DNA from 4 places in the Ferrimonas sp. genome. Region 2 is predicted to be linked to each of the others. Evidence: predicted binding sites of a transcription regulator. Region 2 holds the regulator's gene; each other region holds the start of a gene.
The links. Region 2 encodes sigma-54, which starts transcription at its own class of promoters, with help from an activator protein. Its sites were predicted from a motif close to GTTGGCACGNNNNTNGNNT; they were not measured.
Positions count from the first base shown of each region.

Region 1: the regulator sigma-54 is predicted to act here: its motif matches at 2,834-2,852, upstream of glnK (P-II family nitrogen regulator).
Region 3: the regulator sigma-54 is predicted to act here: its motif matches at 2,155-2,173, upstream of ACN0RV_RS00350 (formate dehydrogenase accessory sulfurtransferase FdhD).
Region 4: the regulator sigma-54 is predicted to act here: its motif matches at 1,437-1,455, upstream of ACN0RV_RS04940 (DUF3192 domain-containing protein).

Region 1 covers NZ_JBLXDO010000016.1:56,415-60,760, forward strand. Annotated here, with positions in the region: gene ACN0RV_RS14075 (Dyp-type peroxidase) at 38-982, opposite strand; gene ACN0RV_RS14080 (ammonium transporter) at 1,195-2,445, opposite strand; gene glnK (P-II family nitrogen regulator) at 2,458-2,796, opposite strand; gene nrfA (ammonia-forming cytochrome c nitrite reductase) at 3,020-4,346, opposite strand, start outside.
Region 2 covers NZ_JBLXDO010000001.1:343,583-347,928, forward strand. Annotated here, with positions in the region: gene rapZ (RNase adapter RapZ) at 1-640, opposite strand, end outside; gene ptsN (PTS IIA-like nitrogen regulatory protein PtsN) at 637-1,083, opposite strand; gene hpf (ribosome hibernation promoting factor) at 1,086-1,373, opposite strand; gene ACN0RV_RS01615 (RNA polymerase factor sigma-54) at 1,397-2,848, opposite strand; gene lptB (LPS export ABC transporter ATP-binding protein) at 2,916-3,647, opposite strand; gene lptA (lipopolysaccharide transport periplasmic protein LptA) at 3,644-4,186, opposite strand; gene lptC (LPS export ABC transporter periplasmic protein LptC) at 4,173-4,346, opposite strand, start outside.
Region 3 covers NZ_JBLXDO010000001.1:68,901-73,246, reverse strand. Annotated here, with positions in the region: gene ACN0RV_RS00365 (4Fe-4S binding protein) at 1-781, opposite strand, end outside; gene ACN0RV_RS00360 (DUF3306 domain-containing protein) at 891-1,487, opposite strand; gene ACN0RV_RS00355 (DUF3305 domain-containing protein) at 1,474-1,941, opposite strand; gene ACN0RV_RS00350 (formate dehydrogenase accessory sulfurtransferase FdhD) at 2,219-3,034, shown strand; gene ACN0RV_RS00345 (substrate-binding domain-containing protein) at 3,031-3,936, shown strand; gene ACN0RV_RS00340 (cache domain-containing protein) at 3,989-4,346, opposite strand, start outside.
Region 4 covers NZ_JBLXDO010000003.1:157,938-162,283, reverse strand. Annotated here, with positions in the region: gene ACN0RV_RS04955 (aldehyde dehydrogenase family protein) at 1-14, opposite strand, end outside; gene ACN0RV_RS04950 (Zn-ribbon-containing protein) at 208-984, opposite strand; gene ACN0RV_RS04945 (hypothetical protein) at 1,054-1,338, opposite strand; gene ACN0RV_RS04940 (DUF3192 domain-containing protein) at 1,495-1,881, shown strand; gene ACN0RV_RS04935 (DUF2789 family protein) at 1,934-2,167, opposite strand; gene ACN0RV_RS04930 (GNAT family N-acetyltransferase) at 2,317-2,961, shown strand; gene ACN0RV_RS04925 (DUF3301 domain-containing protein) at 3,634-4,050, opposite strand; gene ACN0RV_RS04920 (DUF3549 family protein) at 4,054-4,346, opposite strand, start outside.

The sequences.
Region 1 (4,346 bases), on a different contig from region 2:
GGCCCGCATTGTGCGGGCCTTTTTCATGGCTGTCTGTTTAGCCGATAGCGGACTCCATGAAGTCCAGGGAGGGGGCAAAGAACGCCGCACCGGTCACCGCCTGGGTAAAGTTCAGCAGGTGATCATAGTGGCCATGGCCATCGCCGTGGATCATCGATTTCAGCTGAGCCTCGAAGTGAACCGGGGTGCTGCAGCAGCTGATGAAGAACAGGCCCTGCTCCTTCATGGTGCCGTAAGGCATGCTCTGGCGCAGGATCTCCATGGACTTGCCCTGGTCGTCCTTGAGGTTGGTGCGCTTGATGTGGCAGGTCAGGGGCTTGTCCTGGCTGGCGTACTCGACGTTCTCCATCTTGGTACGGCCTATGGTGTCCTCCTGCTGCTTCAGGCTGATGCCGTTCCAGCGATCCATGTTGTGCTGATAACGCTGGATGTGGATGTAGCTGCCGCCACGGAAGGAGGTGTCCTCGTCCCCCACCAGGGCCACTTCACGACGGTGCACGCCCTGAGGGTTCTCGGTGCCGTCCACGAAGCCGGTCAGGTCCCGGTTGTCCAGGTAACGGAAGCTGCGCACCTCCTCCACCAGCTGTACCAGTCCCTTGAGGCGGTGACACACCTCCATGGCGGCCACATGGTTGATGTCCACCCGATCGGAGCGAATGTGGATAAACAGGTCCACCGGCTGCACCGGCGCCTTACGGTCATCCTGCTCGAAGCTGGGGAAGGGGCGCAGCTTGTCAGGACGGGCATCGGGGTAGAGGGTATCCCAGTAGTTGGCGCCCACGGCCACAAAGCCGTTAAAGGCACTGTCCGCGTTCTGATCCACCGAGGCCTGCAACCAGGTGGCGATCTCTGCCAGTACCCCTCTCAGGGCGGGCTCCGCCTGCTCCTCTGCGTTAAACAGCAGATACAACCCGTGAAGGTTGCCCTCTGCACATACCCCTGCTTGCTCCCGAGGCATAGCGCTCCCTGTGTCTGTGGTCATGGTGACTCCGAACTCCGATAACAATACAAAATACCCGGCGATCACCGACGGTGCAATCGCCGCCCATCAGTCTGCCCCATGGCAGGACCTGAGATCTTGCTCTGCCTCATGCCTTGAGTGAAAAAGGATGAATATCAGCCACTCATAAAAAAAGCGCCCTCCAAGGGAGGGCGCAACTGCAGTAGAGAGAGTTGTTGTTGTTTTTATGGAGTTCAGTTCGCTCCCTTGACGGTGACAAACTCAGGGTAGGCGTCGATGCCACAGTCCGCGATGTCCATACCGCGGTACTCCTCCTCTTCAGTGACCCGGATGCCCATGGTCTTCTTCAGCAGGTACCACACCGTCAGACTGGTGGTGAAGACCCAGGCGAAGATGATCAGTGCGCCCAGAGCCTGGGTGCCGAAGCTGGCGTCGCTGTTGGACAGGGGTACCGCCATCAGGCCGAACAGCCCGCAGACACCGTGTACCGAAATCGCTCCCACAGGATCGTCGATCTTCACCTTGTCCATGCCGACGATGGAGAACACCACCAGGCCACCGGACACCAGACCGATCACCGCGGCCAGGGCCAGAGAGGGCGACAGCGGGTCGGCAGTGATGGCCACCAGGCCAGCCAGGGCGCCGTTGAGGATCATGGTCAGATCCGCCTTGCCCCACATCAACTTGCACACAATCAGGGCCGCAATGGCACCGAAGGCGGCGGCGGAGTTGGTGTTGACGAAGATCTTGGCCACGGCGGTGGCGTTCTCGGCGTCAGACACCATCAGCTGAGAGCCACCGTTGAAGCCGAACCAGCCCAACCACAGGATGAAGGTCCCCAGGGTCGCCATCGGCATGTTGGAACCTGGGATGGGGTGCACGCTGCCATCGGCACCGTACTTGCCCTTTCGGGCGCCTAAGAGGAGCACCCCGGCGATTGCTGCTGCCGCACCGGCCATGTGTACGATGCCGGAACCGGCGAAGTCCACAAAGCCCAGCTCAGAAACAAAGCCACCCCCCCAGGTCCAATATCCCTCAACTGGATAGATGAAGCCGGTAAGGACAACAGCAAAAGCCAGAAATGCCCACAATTTCATACGTTCCGCCACGGCACCAGAGACGATGGACATGGCGGTCGCCACAAAGACCACCTGGAAGAAGAAGTCCGACTCCAGGGCATGGTCCGCGTCAGAAGCCTGAGTGCCAATCAACCCGCCCAGGCTGGGCAGCCAACCCGCTTCGACGTTGTCCACGTACATGATGTTGTAGCCCACCAGCAGGAACATGGCGCAGGCGATGGCGTAGAGGCAGATGTTCTTGGTGAGGATCTCGGTGGTGTTCTTGGAGCGGACCAGGCCCGCCTCCAACATGGCGAACCCTGCCGCCATCCACATCACCAGGGCGCCGGACATCAGGAAGTAAAAGGTGTCCAGGGCAAATCTCAGTTCAGACACCGTGGTGCCAAGTTTGGTTAACTCTTCCATCTCTCGTCCCCCTTAAATCGCTTCTGCGTCGAGTTCACCGGTACGAATCCGCACCGCCCGCTCGAGGTCATATACAAAGATTTTTCCGTCGCCGATCTTGCCGGTATGGGCCGCCTGGCTGATCACCTCAATCAGGTGGTCCACCTTGTCGGCCGCGGTGGCAATCTCCAGTTTCACCTTGGGCAGGAAGTCCACCTGGTATTCGGCACCGCGGTAGAGTTCGGTGTGGCCCTTCTGGCGGCCGAACCCCTTTACCTCGGTGACCGTCAGTCCATCCACCCCCAGGTCCGCAATCGCTTCCCGGACATCGTCCAGTTTGAACGGCTTGATAATGACGCTTACCAATTTCATCTTCCCAATCCCTCATCCAGTGCTGATGGCATAGCTATTTCAACTCCTGTGCCAAGTTTCATAGTTCTTTTAAATCATCAACTTAACCAAAACAGAGCAATTGAGACTGACTAAGCATGCACCATTAGGTGCACTTTTATTCTGGCTTCGCCCTGTTTTGGTGCACAAAAAATGCGCACAAAAAAGCCCCGCACCGGGCGGGGCTTGGATGAAGGGGTACCAACTATTCGGTCTTACCCGGGTAGTTCTTGTCCCACTCGGGCACCAGGGTCTTCTTAAAGGTCTCCTTGTCGGCACGGAGTTTGTCCATATCCAGCCCAACCACCGCCTGGGCCTTGGCCTTGGTGGAGATGTCCGGCACCTTCACCTCGGCAGTCACACCGTTCACCGCCAGGATACGGGCCAGCATGGCACGGGCTTCGGCACTGCGCTCCAGGGAGGTACCCAGTACCCGCATCGCCTCGGCCGGGTTATGAGCGTGCACTCCGTGAGACGCAATGGCGTAATCCCAACGCCACTGGGCATGGCGAATGGCGGTCAGGGCGTCCTTCATCTGCGCCTCGGTAGCGCCCGCATCCCAGGCTGCCTTGGCTTCGAAGTGGGCCTTGACCAACTGGTCTTCCGCCTGAATCTTCAGGTCGGTCACCATCTTCTTGTAGTCAGCCACCACCTTCTCCAGCTCCTCTTTGCCCTGCTCATGACACTTGCCACAGGTAAACTCGAAGCGGTCGAAGGGGTTGCCCACATTGTGGTCGGTGTACTTCTTACCCTCGGCATTGGTCACCCGAGGCATGTGGCAATCGGTACAGGAGACATTGTTGCGACCGTGAGGGCCGGTTCGGGCGGTCTCGAAACCGGGGTGCTGGGCCTTCAGCATCGGCGCCTTGGACACTCCATGGGTCCAGTCCTTGAACTCCAGGGCATCGTAGTAGGCCTCCATGTCCTCCACCGAGGTGCCGTTGTTCCAGGGGAAGGTCACCATGATGTCGGGCTTGGAGAAGTAGTACTCCACGTGGCACTGGGCACAGACCATGTTCTGACGGTCAGACTTGGAAGCGGACTCCCAGTCCATGCCGATGGCGGCAAAGCCACGCTCGGCGAAGGGCACCGACATTCTCAGCTTGCCCTTGTTGGTGTGGCAGTTACCACAACCGATCTCGTTGGTGATCTGGTCACCCCGCTTGGCCCACTTTCCGTGGAAATACTCCTTCTCACCCAGGGTATCGATCAGCCTGGGCACATCCGGACTCTTACAGGACCAGCAGGCCATGGGCATGGGCCCATCCTCTTTGCCCGTAGGGGCGCCGGTACGCAGGGTGTTGCGCAGGTCGGTGATGGTGTAGTGGTGCCCCCTGGCCTTGTTGTAATCCTTGGCGAAGCCGTAGCCCGCCCAGAGCACCACCAGCCTGGGGTCTTCGGCCAGCGCATCCACCAGCTCCTTACTCTCCTCGGTCTGCTGCCAACTGGCATGTTGTTTTTTGAATTTGGCGAATTTGCTGCTGTCCGCTTCGGTCACCTCTTTGGCGGAGGCCAAAGGTGCGACCAGACAC
Region 2 (4,346 bases):
TCCACTCCTTGGCGAAGTAGCGCTGCACCGGTTTATCCAGACCGGTGAGCGGTCGCAGGGCGGGATCCCAGTGGGGGTTGGGCAGGAAGCGTACGTCAAACACGTAATCGGCATCCTTGGGAATGCCGTGTTTAAAGCCGAAGGATTCAAACACCAACAGCAGCTCCCGCTCCGCCTGACCCAGCAGGCGGGTGCGCATCTCATCGGCCAGCTGATGGACCGACAGGCCGTCGGTCATGAAGCTGTGATCGGCCAGGTCGCGAATGGGGGCCAGCAGTTGGGTCTCTGAGGCGATCGCTTCCGCCAGGGAGGTGCCGCTGCGCGACAGGGGGTGCAGCCTGCGAGTCTCGCTGTAGCGCTTGATCAGGCTGGTGTCTGACGCGTCCAGGAAGTAGATCTGTTTTTCGATGGAGTCCGGCAGGTGCTTCAAAATCTCCGGGATCTGTTCCGCCTGGTCAGGCAGGTTGCGGATGTCCAGGCTGACTGCCAGGGTGTCGCACTGATCCAGCATCTCCTCCACCAGGGAGGGGAGCATCACCGCGGGCAGGTTGTCGACACAGTAGCACCCCAGGTCTTCGAGGACCCGAAGTGCGACGGATTTGCCGGCACCGGAACGTCCGGAGAGGATGATCAGCTTCACGAGGTCACCAGGGCATAAAGCTCCGAGTCGGTACTGCATTTACGCAGGGCCCGGCAGGTCTCTTTGTCCTGCAGGGTCTTGGCCATGGCGGCCAGGGTGGCCAGGTGCTCCTGTACCGCGTCCTCGGGGACAAACAGGGCAAACAGCAGGTCCACAGGCTTGCCATCGATGGCGTCGAAGGGGATCGCTTCGTCGCACTTGATGAACACGGCAATGGGGCGGTCGATGTTGGCTAGCCGGCCATGGGGCAGGGCGATCCCCTTGCCGATGCCGGTGGTACCCATCTTCTCCCTGGCCAGCAGGCTTTCAAACAGCTGCTGGGGGTTCAGGTTGCCGTGATGCTCGCCCGCCAACTGGGAGATCATCTCCAGGGCGCGCTTCTTGCTTAGGCCCGGAGCGGCGATGGTGGCGCACTCCGGGCTGAGTAACGTGGATATGTCCATGATTAATGGCGTGAAATTTTCTCTTTGTGCTTGATGACCTGACGGTCCAGCTTGTCGATAAGGCCGTCGATGGCCGCGTACATGTTGTCGTGGTGGTGGGTCGCGTACACTTCGCGGCCACTCAGATTCAGTTTGGCTTCGGCGGTTTGCTGTGTTTTCTCCACATTCAGCACCACGTAGACGTTGGAGATATGGTCAAAGTGGCGCTCCAGCTTGTCGAACTTGGTGTGCACATAATCTCTCAGAGCGGTAGTGATCTCGACATGATGACCGGTCAGATTGATTTGCATATAGGTTCCTCCTTTTTTGCTGGTTACAGCTGTTTCCGCTGATTGGATGGAGCAATGCCCAGGGCTTCCCTGTACTTGGCGATGGTCCGTCTCGCCACCTTGATGCCCTGTTCTGCCAGCAGCTCCGCCATTTTACTGTCACTGAGAGGTTTCTTAGGATTCTCTGCAGCAACCAATTTTTTAATTAAAGCACGAATTGCCGTGGATGAGCACTCGCCGCCACTGTCTGTGCTGACGTGGCTGGAGAAGAAGTACTTCAGCTCGAAGATGCCACGGGGCGTATGCATATATTTCTGGGTGGTCACCCGGGAGATGGTGGACTCGTGCATGTCCACCGCTTCGGCCACATCGTTGAGCACCATGGGCTTCATCGCTTCGTCGCCGTATTCCAGGAACCCCTGCTGGAACTGGACGATGCAGTTGGCCACCTTGAGCAGGGTATCGTTGCGACTCTCCAGGCTCTTCAGGAACCACTTGGCTTCCTGCAGGTGACCGCGGACGAACTGGCTGTCCGCCTGGTTGCGGCTGTTGCGGCTCAGGGCCGCATACTGCTCGTTGATGCGGATCTTGGGCATGGTGTCCGGATTGAGCTCTACCACCCAGCGCCCCTTGCGCTTGGAGACGGCCACATCGGGAATCACGTACTGGTCATTGTCGCTGACCAGGGCGCTGCCGGGACGAGGGTTGAGGGTCTGGATCAGATCCATCGCCTCCTTGAGCTCCTCCTCCTTGAGGCGGGTCTTGCGCATCAGTCCGCGGAAGTCGCGGTTGGCCAGCAGATCCATATTTTCCTGAATCAGCATCTTGGCCTCAGCCAGCCAGGGAGTCGCCCCATCGAACTGACTCAACTGCACCAGCAGGCACTCCGCCAGATCCCGGGCACAGACGCCCACAGGGTCGAAGCGCTGCACTCGCTTGAGTACCGCCTCCACCTCGTCCAGCTCGACCTCGTCGTCGCCCATGGCTTCGAGAATATCCTCGGCAGTCTGGGTCAGGTAGCCGCGTTCATCGGTGGCATCGATGATGGCCACCGCGATGGCGCGATCGGTATCGGACATGGGGGTCAGTTCCATCTGCCACAGCAGGTGGCCCTGAAGGCTGTCACCGGTGCTGCCCTGGAAGGGCATGTCATCCTCCCGACTGGCCATGGGGGCCGGGGAGGATGTGTAATATTCATCCCAGGAGGCGTCGACCTGAAGATCATCCGGCATGTCGGTCTGACTCAGGGCCTCGCTGGTGTCCAGACTGGCGGCTTCCGGGGCGGGCTCGAGCTCATCCCGGGAAGGGGCATCCGGGGTGTCGGGGACGGCTGGGCTCAGATCCTCCTCGACTTCAAGCAGGGGGTTGGCATCCAGGGCCTCCTGAATCTCTTGTTGGAGATCCAGAGTCGACAGTTGCAGCAGGCGAATGGCCTGCTGCAGCTGCGGGGTCATGGTGAGCTGCTGTCCCAGCTTTAGCTGTAGAGAAGTCTTCATTTACAACAACCTGTCCTTATTCCTTCTTGTTTTTTCCGGTTGTATTCCTGGTCGGGAGTTCAAATTACTATAGCTTGAACTGGTCGCCCAAGTATACCGAGCGCACCAGCTTGTTCTCGAGGATGGCGGCGGGTTCGCCCTGGGCGATCAGCTCGCCGTGGCTGACAATATAGGCGTGTTCACAGACGTCCAGAGTTTCACGGACGTTGTGGTCGGTGATCAGTACGCCCAGGCCGCGGTCCCTCAGGTGCTGGATGATCTTCTTGATGTCGATCACCGAGATCGGGTCGACGCCAGCGAAGGGCTCGTCGAGAAGGATGAATTTGGGATCGGCGGCCAGGGCCCGGGCGATCTCCACCCGGCGGCGTTCGCCGCCGGACAGGCTCATCCCAAGGCTGTCGCGGATGTGGGTGATGTTAAACTCTTCCAGCAACTGCTCCAGTTTCTCCACCCGCTGGGACTGGCTCAGCCCTTTACGGGTCTGCAGCACCGCCATCAGGTTGTCGTACACAGACAGTTTGCGGAAGATGGAGGATTCCTGGGGCAGGTAGCCGATCCCCTTTCGGGCCCGGCTGTGCATCGGCAGCAGGGTGATCTCCTCACCGTCGATGAGGATCCGCCCCCGGTCGTTCTGCACCAGGCCCACCACCATGTAGAAGGTGGTGGTCTTGCCGGCGCCATTGGGGCCAAGCAGACCCACGATCTGGCCGGTGCTGACCTCAAGGCCAACATTCTTGACCACTTCCCGGCCCTTGTAGGCCTTGGCCAATTTCTCTGCGGTCAGGGTTGAGCGGGTCATTGCTGCTTCTCACCCTCTTTCTTCTCCTTGGGCTCGGCCAGGGATTTCAGGTCGGCTTCCGCGGGCTGGAAGATGGTGGTGATCTGCTCATCCTTGTTGCCTTCGGCCACCAGCATCTGCTTCTCCAGATCGTACTGGATGGTGTCGCCCTGAACCAGGCTGCCGGACTGGCGCATCTCCGCTTTCCCTTTCAGTGTAAGGATGCGTTTCTGGATGTCGTAGCGAATTTCGGCGGCTTCGGCCTGGGCCAGTTTGCCGTTCTCCATCATCTGTTGGTAGGTGGCGGGAGAGCCGGAGGCGATCAGGGTGGTCACCACCTTGTCGTCGGTGGCTTCGGCGCGCAACTCGTCGGCGTTGATCAGCAGGGTGCCCTGGGTGATGCGCACCCGGCCGGAGTAGATCAGCATGCCGTTAGGCAGATCCGCCCGAGAGTTGTCGGCTTTGACCTCCACCTTTTCGTGAATGTCGCTGTCCAGGGCTGTGGCGCCGGTGCTGCCCAGCAGCAGCATGGCAGCCAGAAGCAGTTTAAGGGGTTTCATAGATGGCATTTACCTGACTCTTCAATTCAATCCGGTTCAAATTCAGATCCGCCCACAACCCTTTGGCGGTGATGTTAAAGCCCTCGCCATTGCCTTTGATCTGGCGGTTGGAGGTCATGATCATCGTCTCCAGGTCCAGTTCCAGATAGTCGGTGGTAAT
Region 3 (4,346 bases), 270 kb from region 2:
TGATCAGTCGCTTCAGGTAATCCTGCAGGGTGGCCGGTGCTGGCTGGTCATAGCTGATGGCGCCAGTAGGGCAGGCGTTGGCACAGCTGCCTGCACCGTGACAGAGGTTGTGATCCACCACGATCTGGTTGTCGACGCTGGCGATGGCATCGGCAGGGCAGAAGTTCAGGCAGCGGGTGCAGCCATTGATGCCACTGCCATGGTGAGCACAGATGTCCGCATTGATCTTCACATAGCGGGGCTTGGAAAACTCCCCCACCAGTTCAGGCAGTTGGGACAGGGCCGCCGCCAGCTTGTTGGCATCGTCACCCACGTGGAAGTAGCCCGGAGGCAACAGCTCCAGAGTCAGGCTGGGGCTCTGCCCCAGGTCCAGCACCAGATCGTAGTGGGGACGGCGTACCGCAGCGGGCGCCAGTTCCAGCTCCTTGTCACTCTCCTTGATGAAAGCCTGGTACTGACCCAGGAAGCCTTTCACGCGAACCTGCTTGCTGTAGTAGCTGGGCAGGCTCTCGGTGCGCTCCACCGCATCCATCACCCTGGCCAGGTGGTCTTCATCCTGGCTGGTGATGGGGTCGGTGGCCACCAGAGTCACGGAGGCCATGCCGTCGAGGTCGGCGGCAGCCAGGCGAATGGCGTCCTCCGGCCCGAGAATCAGAAGGTGGCCGGCGGTAGTGTAGGTAACCGTTTGCGGGATCAGGTTCTCCAGCATCTGGACCTGAGCCAGCGCCTGTTCGGCGTATTGGGTATTGCTCACTGTGCGTTCCTGTTTCTTTGTTGCCATCGCCACCCTGTGTCTGTGCCGGGTGGTCGTGACTATGGATTCTTTTTTATTCCGTTGATCAGCAAAGGCTGTACCAACAACTCACCTCAGAGGCTGACTTCAAACCCGGTCAGCTCTGCTGAGTTGGGTCATCCTGTTCGACCTCTGGGTCAAGATGTCCCTGCTCCCCGTCGGCACCGGGTAATTCTGGCTGGTTTTCTTCGCCTTCGCCGGATTCCTGCTCGGCCTTCGCCAGGGCTTCACGGCGACGCTCCTCCTCCAGCGCCTTATCCAGATGCCGGAACACCTGAGTGGCCACCTCTTTGGCCACCTGAGCACTGAGCTTGGGCTGATCGCTGTAATCCAGGGCGTACTCCGCCATGCCGTCGGTGATGTTGTATTGAGGCTGACTCCACAAGGCCCGCAAGGCATCACGCTTCTTGGTGGGGTCGACCCCCTCCTTCAGAAACGCGGCGAAACTGCCCCCCTCCTCGATGGCATCCGGGTCCGGCAGCGCTTCGGCCTCCTCTTCGGAGCTGGCTTCCGTCTCCTCAGACGAAACCTCTTCGTCGGCCGCCTCTTCCGCCTCCCGGGCCAGAGCCTGCTCTTTGGCGGCCTGCTCTTCCGCTGCCTGTTCCTGGGCCAGGCGCTCCTCCTCCTGCTCCTCCTTGACCTTGGTCAGTCGCTGTTGCCAACGTGAGAGCAGGCCAGGCTTAGGGTCGGTCATGGCGTTTCTCCCGGCGCTCTTTCATCTCTCCGCGCACATCGATGTGCTTGCGGCGATGGGCGCAGATCTGCTGCTCACCGTGTCGGGTAATAAAGGCTTCAATCCAACACCCCACCGCCTTGGGCAGCGGATAGGTAAACACCGGCTGATCGCTCTCCAGGCAGCCGGCGGCGATATTCTGGTTGGCGGTCACCAGCATGGGGATGGGCTGGCCCGATTCATCTTCGTCGCACACCACAAACAGCAGAGGATTATCCAGGTCCAGGTTGAGGCGGTAGTTGGCACGCTCATCCAGGTGCAGCTCCAGTCCCACCAGGGTGGCACCCTCGACCTGCTCGGCATCGCCGGGAAGCAGCGCATCCACAGACCAGCGGGTCTCGCTCCAGCGGCCCATGGTGACCTGTTCGGATTTCAGCTTGACCTGAAGCGGCCAGATGTTTTCGGTTCGTTGCATCGGTTCCTCGCCCTGTGATGGCTGTTCCGCACTTAAGTGTGCTCCAGAGGCTGCAAAAAACGTTCCAACGCAAAATGGGGGCGAATGCGTGAGAATGATCACATCCCCACAGTCTGAAAGGACATTTTGTCCCAACCGGGTCAGAGTGTTGGGTCAAACTGGTCAAAATGGGGTGACCCCATTCACAGAGTTGGGCCCCCCAAGCCCCTAAATGCTGGAACAGTTTTTGCTAACAAATCACTAGAGTTTGTAGATCCCCTTGAACAGAAGAACCTCTATGCCCCAATTCAGTCGAACCGACACCGATGCCCCGTTGACCAAGACGGTGGAGGCCATCGATGCCACCGGCCAGCGCCTGGAGAAGCAGATCGCCTGTGAGCGGCCCCTGACCCTCTACCTCAACTGGCAACCCATAGTGACCCTGATGACCCTGGGCGCCCGGCCCGAGAAGCTGGCCCTGGGTTACCTTAAGAACCAGGGCTTCATCAGCGACGTGGACAAGGTGGAGTCGGTAATCGTCGACTGGTCCGTCAGCTCCGCCGCGGTGATCACCAGCGAGTCCATCGAGGGGCTGCAGGAGAAGCTGAGCGAAAAGACCGTGACCTCGGGATGCGGCCAGGGCTCGGTGTTTGGCAGCTTCATGGCCGATGTGGACAACATCCGCCTAAAGGTGCCCAGCCTGAAGCAATCCACCATCTACGGTCTGCTGAAGAATCTCGGTGAGTACAACGAAACCTACAAGAACGCGGGAGCCGTGCACGGTTGCGGTGTCTGCCAGCAGACCGAGATCCTCTCCTTCGTAGAGGACATCGGCCGCCATAACGCCGTAGACACCCTGGCGGGGGAGCTGTTTCTCAAGCGCCAGTCCGGCGACGACCTGATCTTCTACACCACAGGCCGTCTGACCTCGGAGATGGTGATCAAGGTGGCGAAGATGGGCATTCCAGTGCTGGTCTCCCGCTCCGGCATTACCGAGATGGGGCTGGAGCTGGCACAGAAGCTGGGCATCACCCTGGTCTCCCGGGCCAAGGGGCGCCACTTCCTGGTCTACAACGGCGCTGAAACCATAGAATTCGATGAGGTCCCTGCATGACGACGGAACGCGAAAACCTGTTTATGAACGCCAAGGAGGTTGCCGAGTATCTCGACCTGAACGAGAAAAAGGTGTACGCCATGGCCAACGAGCAGCAGTTGCCCGGCACCAAGGTGACCGGCAAATGGCTGTTCCCCAAGCCAATGATCGATCGCTGGGTGATGGAGTCCTGCCACTTTGGCATGCTCTCCGACCGACTGATCATCACCGGCAGCGACGACCCCTTGCTGCAGTGGGTGATCAACCGCCTGGGGCGCCGCATCGAGTCCGCCGGGCTGGTGAACTACTGCTCCACCGGCTCCAAGCTGGGCCTGAACCAACTGGCCCGGGGCCATGCGGATGTCTGCGCCATGCACTGGGGAGACGAGGCGGAGCGGGACCTGCGCCACACCGCCCTGCTCAAGCGCCACCCTCAGTTCAAACAGTGGGTCATGGTCCACGCCTGCAGCCGGGACTATGGCCTGATGATGCGCAGTGACCATCAGCACCTGTGCCACGACTTGGGCGAGACTCTGGCCCTGCGCTACCGCTGGGTTGCCCGCCAGGAGGGTGCCGGCGCCCGTCACCACTTCGACAACTGGCTCACCAAGATGCACCGCACCACCACAGACATCAATGTGGTCAGCACCGCTTATAGTGAGCGTGAACTGGCGGGCATGATCGCCCGCAACGAGGCGGAATTTGGCATGGGCTGCCAGGGGATCGCCGGTGAGTTTGGCCTGGCGTTTGTGCCCCTGGGCAAGGAATCCTTCGACCTGGTGATGCCCCAGGGGGTTTACTTCCGCTACCTGCTGCAACAGCTGTTTGAGCTGATGCAGACCCCGGATACCCTGGCCTTCGCCCAGCGCCTGGGTGGTTACGACCTCTCCGGCTGTGGCCGCATCATCTGGAGTCCGAGCTAAGGCTGAACCGATCTGAAAAGGGCGCCCTGTGGGCGCCCTTTTTGTTTATCCGCTATTGCAGTCCTCGAAGGCTGATGGACTGAGTCTCCTCCTCCTCCGAAGGCGCCTCCTTGGGCAAATTGATGGTGAAAGTGGTCCCGACCCCCTTGGTGGAGTCCACCTCAATCTGGCCTCCGAAGCGGCGGATGATGCCGTAGGAGAGGGCCAGCCCCAGACCTGTCCCCGTCTTGCGGGTGGTAAAGAAGGGATCGAAAATTCTGGGCAGCAGCTCAGGGTCGATGCCGCAGCCATCGTCGGACACCGCCATCTGCACCCCTTTCACCCGACCCTCTTCATCCAACCAGTCACGAGTGCTCACCCGAATCTGCCCGCGCTCCTCCATGGCATGACTGGCGTTGATTACCAGGTTG
Region 4 (4,346 bases), on a different contig from region 2:
TTCTGGTAGATCATGGTGCGTCTCCTTCGCGGTTTGCGAGCCACGACACGGCGGAGACGACCTGCCCTGATACGACTTGGGCTTCGGCGGTGCCGAAAGCTCTGTGGATGGCGGCTCAGTGTTGAGCCGATGTTTGAGTATGCCGGGGATATTCGGTCTTGCCCATAGACTTTAGTCTTAGGACGCGGCCCCTGGGGCAGTCAGGCTCTAGATCAGATCCCAGGAGAGGTTGGACACCAGGCGACAGTCGTGACAGACGAAGTGGAACAGGTCGTGGATGGTCTCGCCCAGGTACCACTCCTGATTGCCACAGCGAGGGCAGGGGCGGGCTTTCTCCTCCGCCAGTGAGCCACCACCGACCCGATAGAGGTAGTAGTAGGTGGGGACCTTGGTCAGGTACTCGATGCGTCCGCGCAGATCCCAGCCCCGACGAAACAGGGCGCTGTTGACCTTGGTGATCTCATCCAGGGCAGCGAACTCCACGGCGCCACTGCCGGCCATCTGCAGTTCATCACAGGCCTGCCATTCACTCTGCCACTTGATCAGGGCTTTGTGGTCGCCGTTAAAGGTAGCGGGCAACCGGTACAGGGGTACGGGCATCATGGTCTCGCCGTCTCTCAGTGGCGAGCAGGTGTGCACATAGGTGGTGTAGAGCAGTTGCCAGTTGGTGGGCAGCACCGGGGAGCTGGCCTCACTGTTGATGTCCCTGCCCAGTACCTTGAGCCGGGGGCGGGTCAGTTTGGCCTCTGCCAGCAGGTCGATGCGCCTCTGGGCCCAGGCGGAGTGAAACCTGGGGTGAAGGCTCTCCTCTTCCGGGCAGAGGGCTCGTAGCCTGAACTCGGCGTCGTGCTGCATGACAGGGAACTCTTTCCCCAGAATCTGGCCATTGGCCCGCCACGCCTCCACCAGTTGGTTGATGGCGTACTCCACCTGGGAGAGGGTGGTGTCGGCAAAGCACTCAAAGCGAAGTTCGACCAGGTACATAGGGGGCTCCAGTATCGTCAGGCGGGCAATTATAACGGCCGAGCCATTCGGAGCAAGGAGATATGGACCCTACGAGGTTCGGTCAAGCTTCGCTTCTACAGCGGCCAGGCGGGCAGTCAGTTCCTGCACCTGACGCTCCAGTTGACTGAGGCGGTCCTCCTCAATCGGCGGCGGTTGCGGCGCCTCGGGAAGCTGCGCCAGCACGCCTTCCGGATCAGCCTGATAGGCCTTGATCGCCTGGATCAGCGCTGGCATGGGGTGGCGGTCAGTGGCGGCCGCCTTCAGTTTGGCCAGGGTGACCTCCTGCCCCTGACGGTGCAGTTTGGCCAAGGCGAGAAGAATGTCATGGTTCATGTTGATAAAAAGTAGTGAGATTTACCAACAGTGTGGCGCAATTCCTAAAACTGAGACAAGAGATATATTTAACTAATTGAAAATTAATGGCTTTAATTTTTGGCAAACCTCTTGCTACTCCTTAGCCGTTATCGAGTTTGACAAGGAGAACGAAGAATGAAGAACCAACTGATGCTGCCCGCCGCCATTGTCCTGACCCTGAGCCTGTCCGGGTGTGTTGTCGCCGTGGGAGGTGATGGCTGGGAGGGAGACTCCTGGGATGGCGACAGTCACAGCTCCTGGGAGGAGGTGGAGAAGCGCAACCGGGAGAGATTGTCCCAGCTAAGCCCCGGCATGAGCGTGGACCAGGTGGTGGCCTTGATGGGTACGGCCGAGTTCAACGAGCTCTATCGTGAAGAGAGCAAGGAGGTTCAGGTGCTGTTCTATCGAACTCACCGTACCAAAGGAGACGGAAAAACCTCCAAGGATGAGTGCACCCCGGTGGTGTTTGAAGGGGGTAAAGTCGTAGGTTGGGGCAACAAGGCCTACAGCAACTCCATCTAGATTGGCAGAGCACCAGAGAAGAGACAACGCCGGCACAGCCGGCGTTTTTTCTTTAATTCTTGTGTAGCAGGGTGTCCAGCTGATCGATCACTTCACTCCACTCTCCATCACTGCTGCGTCCCTCTTTGAGAAAATCAGCCTGTGCCTGGGTCCAGAAGCCTGCGGCTTCGATGGGGGTATTGGCGTCGAGGTGATAGCCCTGGATAAAGTGGGAGACGGAAACCGGATCACTGGCCATGCCCAGTTGGTCGAACAGGCTGTTCAGGTTGGCTTTGGTGGTGTCCATAACTGCATCCTTTCCATTGAAGAATCACCTTGAGTGTAGTCTCAAAGCTGAGCCTTGGTCGGGCCCTAAACCAATGCTCGGGGTACACTGGAAAAAGATCTTGTGTTATCAAGGTGTGTGTAGAGAGAGTTGAACGCAGGAGAGAGAGTATGGGCCAAGGGCAGAGCGCCGAGATCAAGGCCGGCTACCTGACGGCTGAAGAGCTGAGGGTTGCGGCTTCGTTACTCTACAACGCCTATCACGATGACCTGTTTTTTCAGCAGGCCTTCGGCCGGCAGGGCTATGGTCAGAAGCTCCGGGCTGCGTTGCGCGAGGAGTTGGCTGAGCTTTGGCAGCATAAACAGAAGCTGGTGGGTTTCTATGAGGGGGATGTCCTGGTGGCGGTTGCCTGTATCGTCGACAAGGAGTACCCGCAAGGGGAAAGTCGTTACTGGTACTGGCGACTGAAGATGGCTTTGGGCACCGGCTGGAGCCCCACCCGTCACTGGATGGAGCGGGAAGATGAACTCAAGGGGATGTTGCCCGGTGATGACTACTGGTTGTTGCAGCTGATTGCCGTTCATCCCCAGCATCAGAACCAGGGGATCGGTGGTCAGGTTCTGGCCTCCCTGCTGCAGCTGTTGTCTGAGAGTGACTCCCAGGGGTTGGCGGTGTTTGTGTCCCAACCTAAGCACGAGCAGTTGTTTGCCCGAAAGGGGTTCAAGTCCATGGAAAAGGTGACTTTAGGCGACGTAACCGGTCAATTAATGTACTTCGATGCGGTCGATCGGGATGGTGTGGCTCAATCGGGCTGATGGATTTTGTGCGAGATCTCTTACAAGCCTGTAGGAAAATGGTGGGTCTTTTGGCAGGCCCAATCTCGTTACCAAAACCCAAGTGGCTGATTGTAAGGAATAAAGGTTGATTTGAACCCCAAAGTTGGCCAATAATTAACCATCCATTGATTTGGTCCCCCATCTTGTTTGTTTCTGTGATCTGAGTAGACTTTGAAGTGTGCCAAGGGAACAGGCTTCTAAATCGACTTGGAGATGCGTGACAGGGAGTTGCCATTAATGAGACGGTTTGGGCGAACCGGACAGACATCACTAGGATGGTGAGACTTGAAAGGGGAGCCACTCTGCCAGGATTGCAGAATCCCAAGGAAGGTACAGGACACCTCCAGGACGGAGAAGCGTTCGATAACAGGATGTTATCGTGTTAAGGAGAACAGTACAGCAATGTACAGGGATGCTGAAGGATCAGCACAGGGAAGATCGCAGGAAGCGAGTGGTACGCAAGGATGATGCAGGGAGCACGAATTATAGCGGGATTGCTTAGCGTGTAATATCTAGGGGCGCACTCTGTGCGCCCCGTTCTATTTGTGGTTTCAAAAAGTGCAGCACCAAGGGGCAGAGGTTCGTGCCGTTGAGGTCGGACAAAGGAAACCACAATAAAAAAGCCTGACTCGTGTCAGGCTTTTTTATTGTTTACTTGCAGCCGCTGGAGCAGTTGCCACTGGAGCAACTGGAGGCGGGAGCGCTGCCGCCGCCGCACCCACCGATGCGCCCCTTGCTTAGAGGCACCTCTTGCCACTCGGGCTCGGGGTAGAAGGGCATCTCCACATCCTTAAGCTTCTTACCGCTCATCACCACAGTGGCGTGCAATCGGTTCATGCCGTCGGTGGAGAACTCACACTGGTAGCGGGTATTCCACCCCAGCCCCTGGCCGGCTATAAACCCCAGCCGGGCGCGCACCCTGGCGGTGCTGACCCACTGCAGACGTCGCTTTTGACATACCCGCTTGGCATGAAACTCGGCGATCTCGGAGATCTGCCTCAACTGCCAGAAGATGGCGGCGATTCCGCACACCACCAGTCCCAGAATAAGATCGGTGAGATTCAACATTCCTTACGCCTTAACACTTTGCATGAGGTGGCCAATGGCTTCTGCCAGCGCCTGATCCCGCTCGGGGTCCCTCAGGACACTCAAAACCTGTTGACGTAACGTTGGCATGGAAACCAGATCAGAGTAAAGACCTACGAACAAGGTTTTATCCAGTTTTGCCAGTCGGGTCAGGTAGGCCTTCAGCAGTGGCGGGTGGGTTAGGGCGCTCCAGCAGCGGGCGGCGATCACCACCAGGGTGTCGGCACTGGCCTGGGGCAGAGCCAACTCGATCGCCTTGGCCAGGGACGCCTGATGTC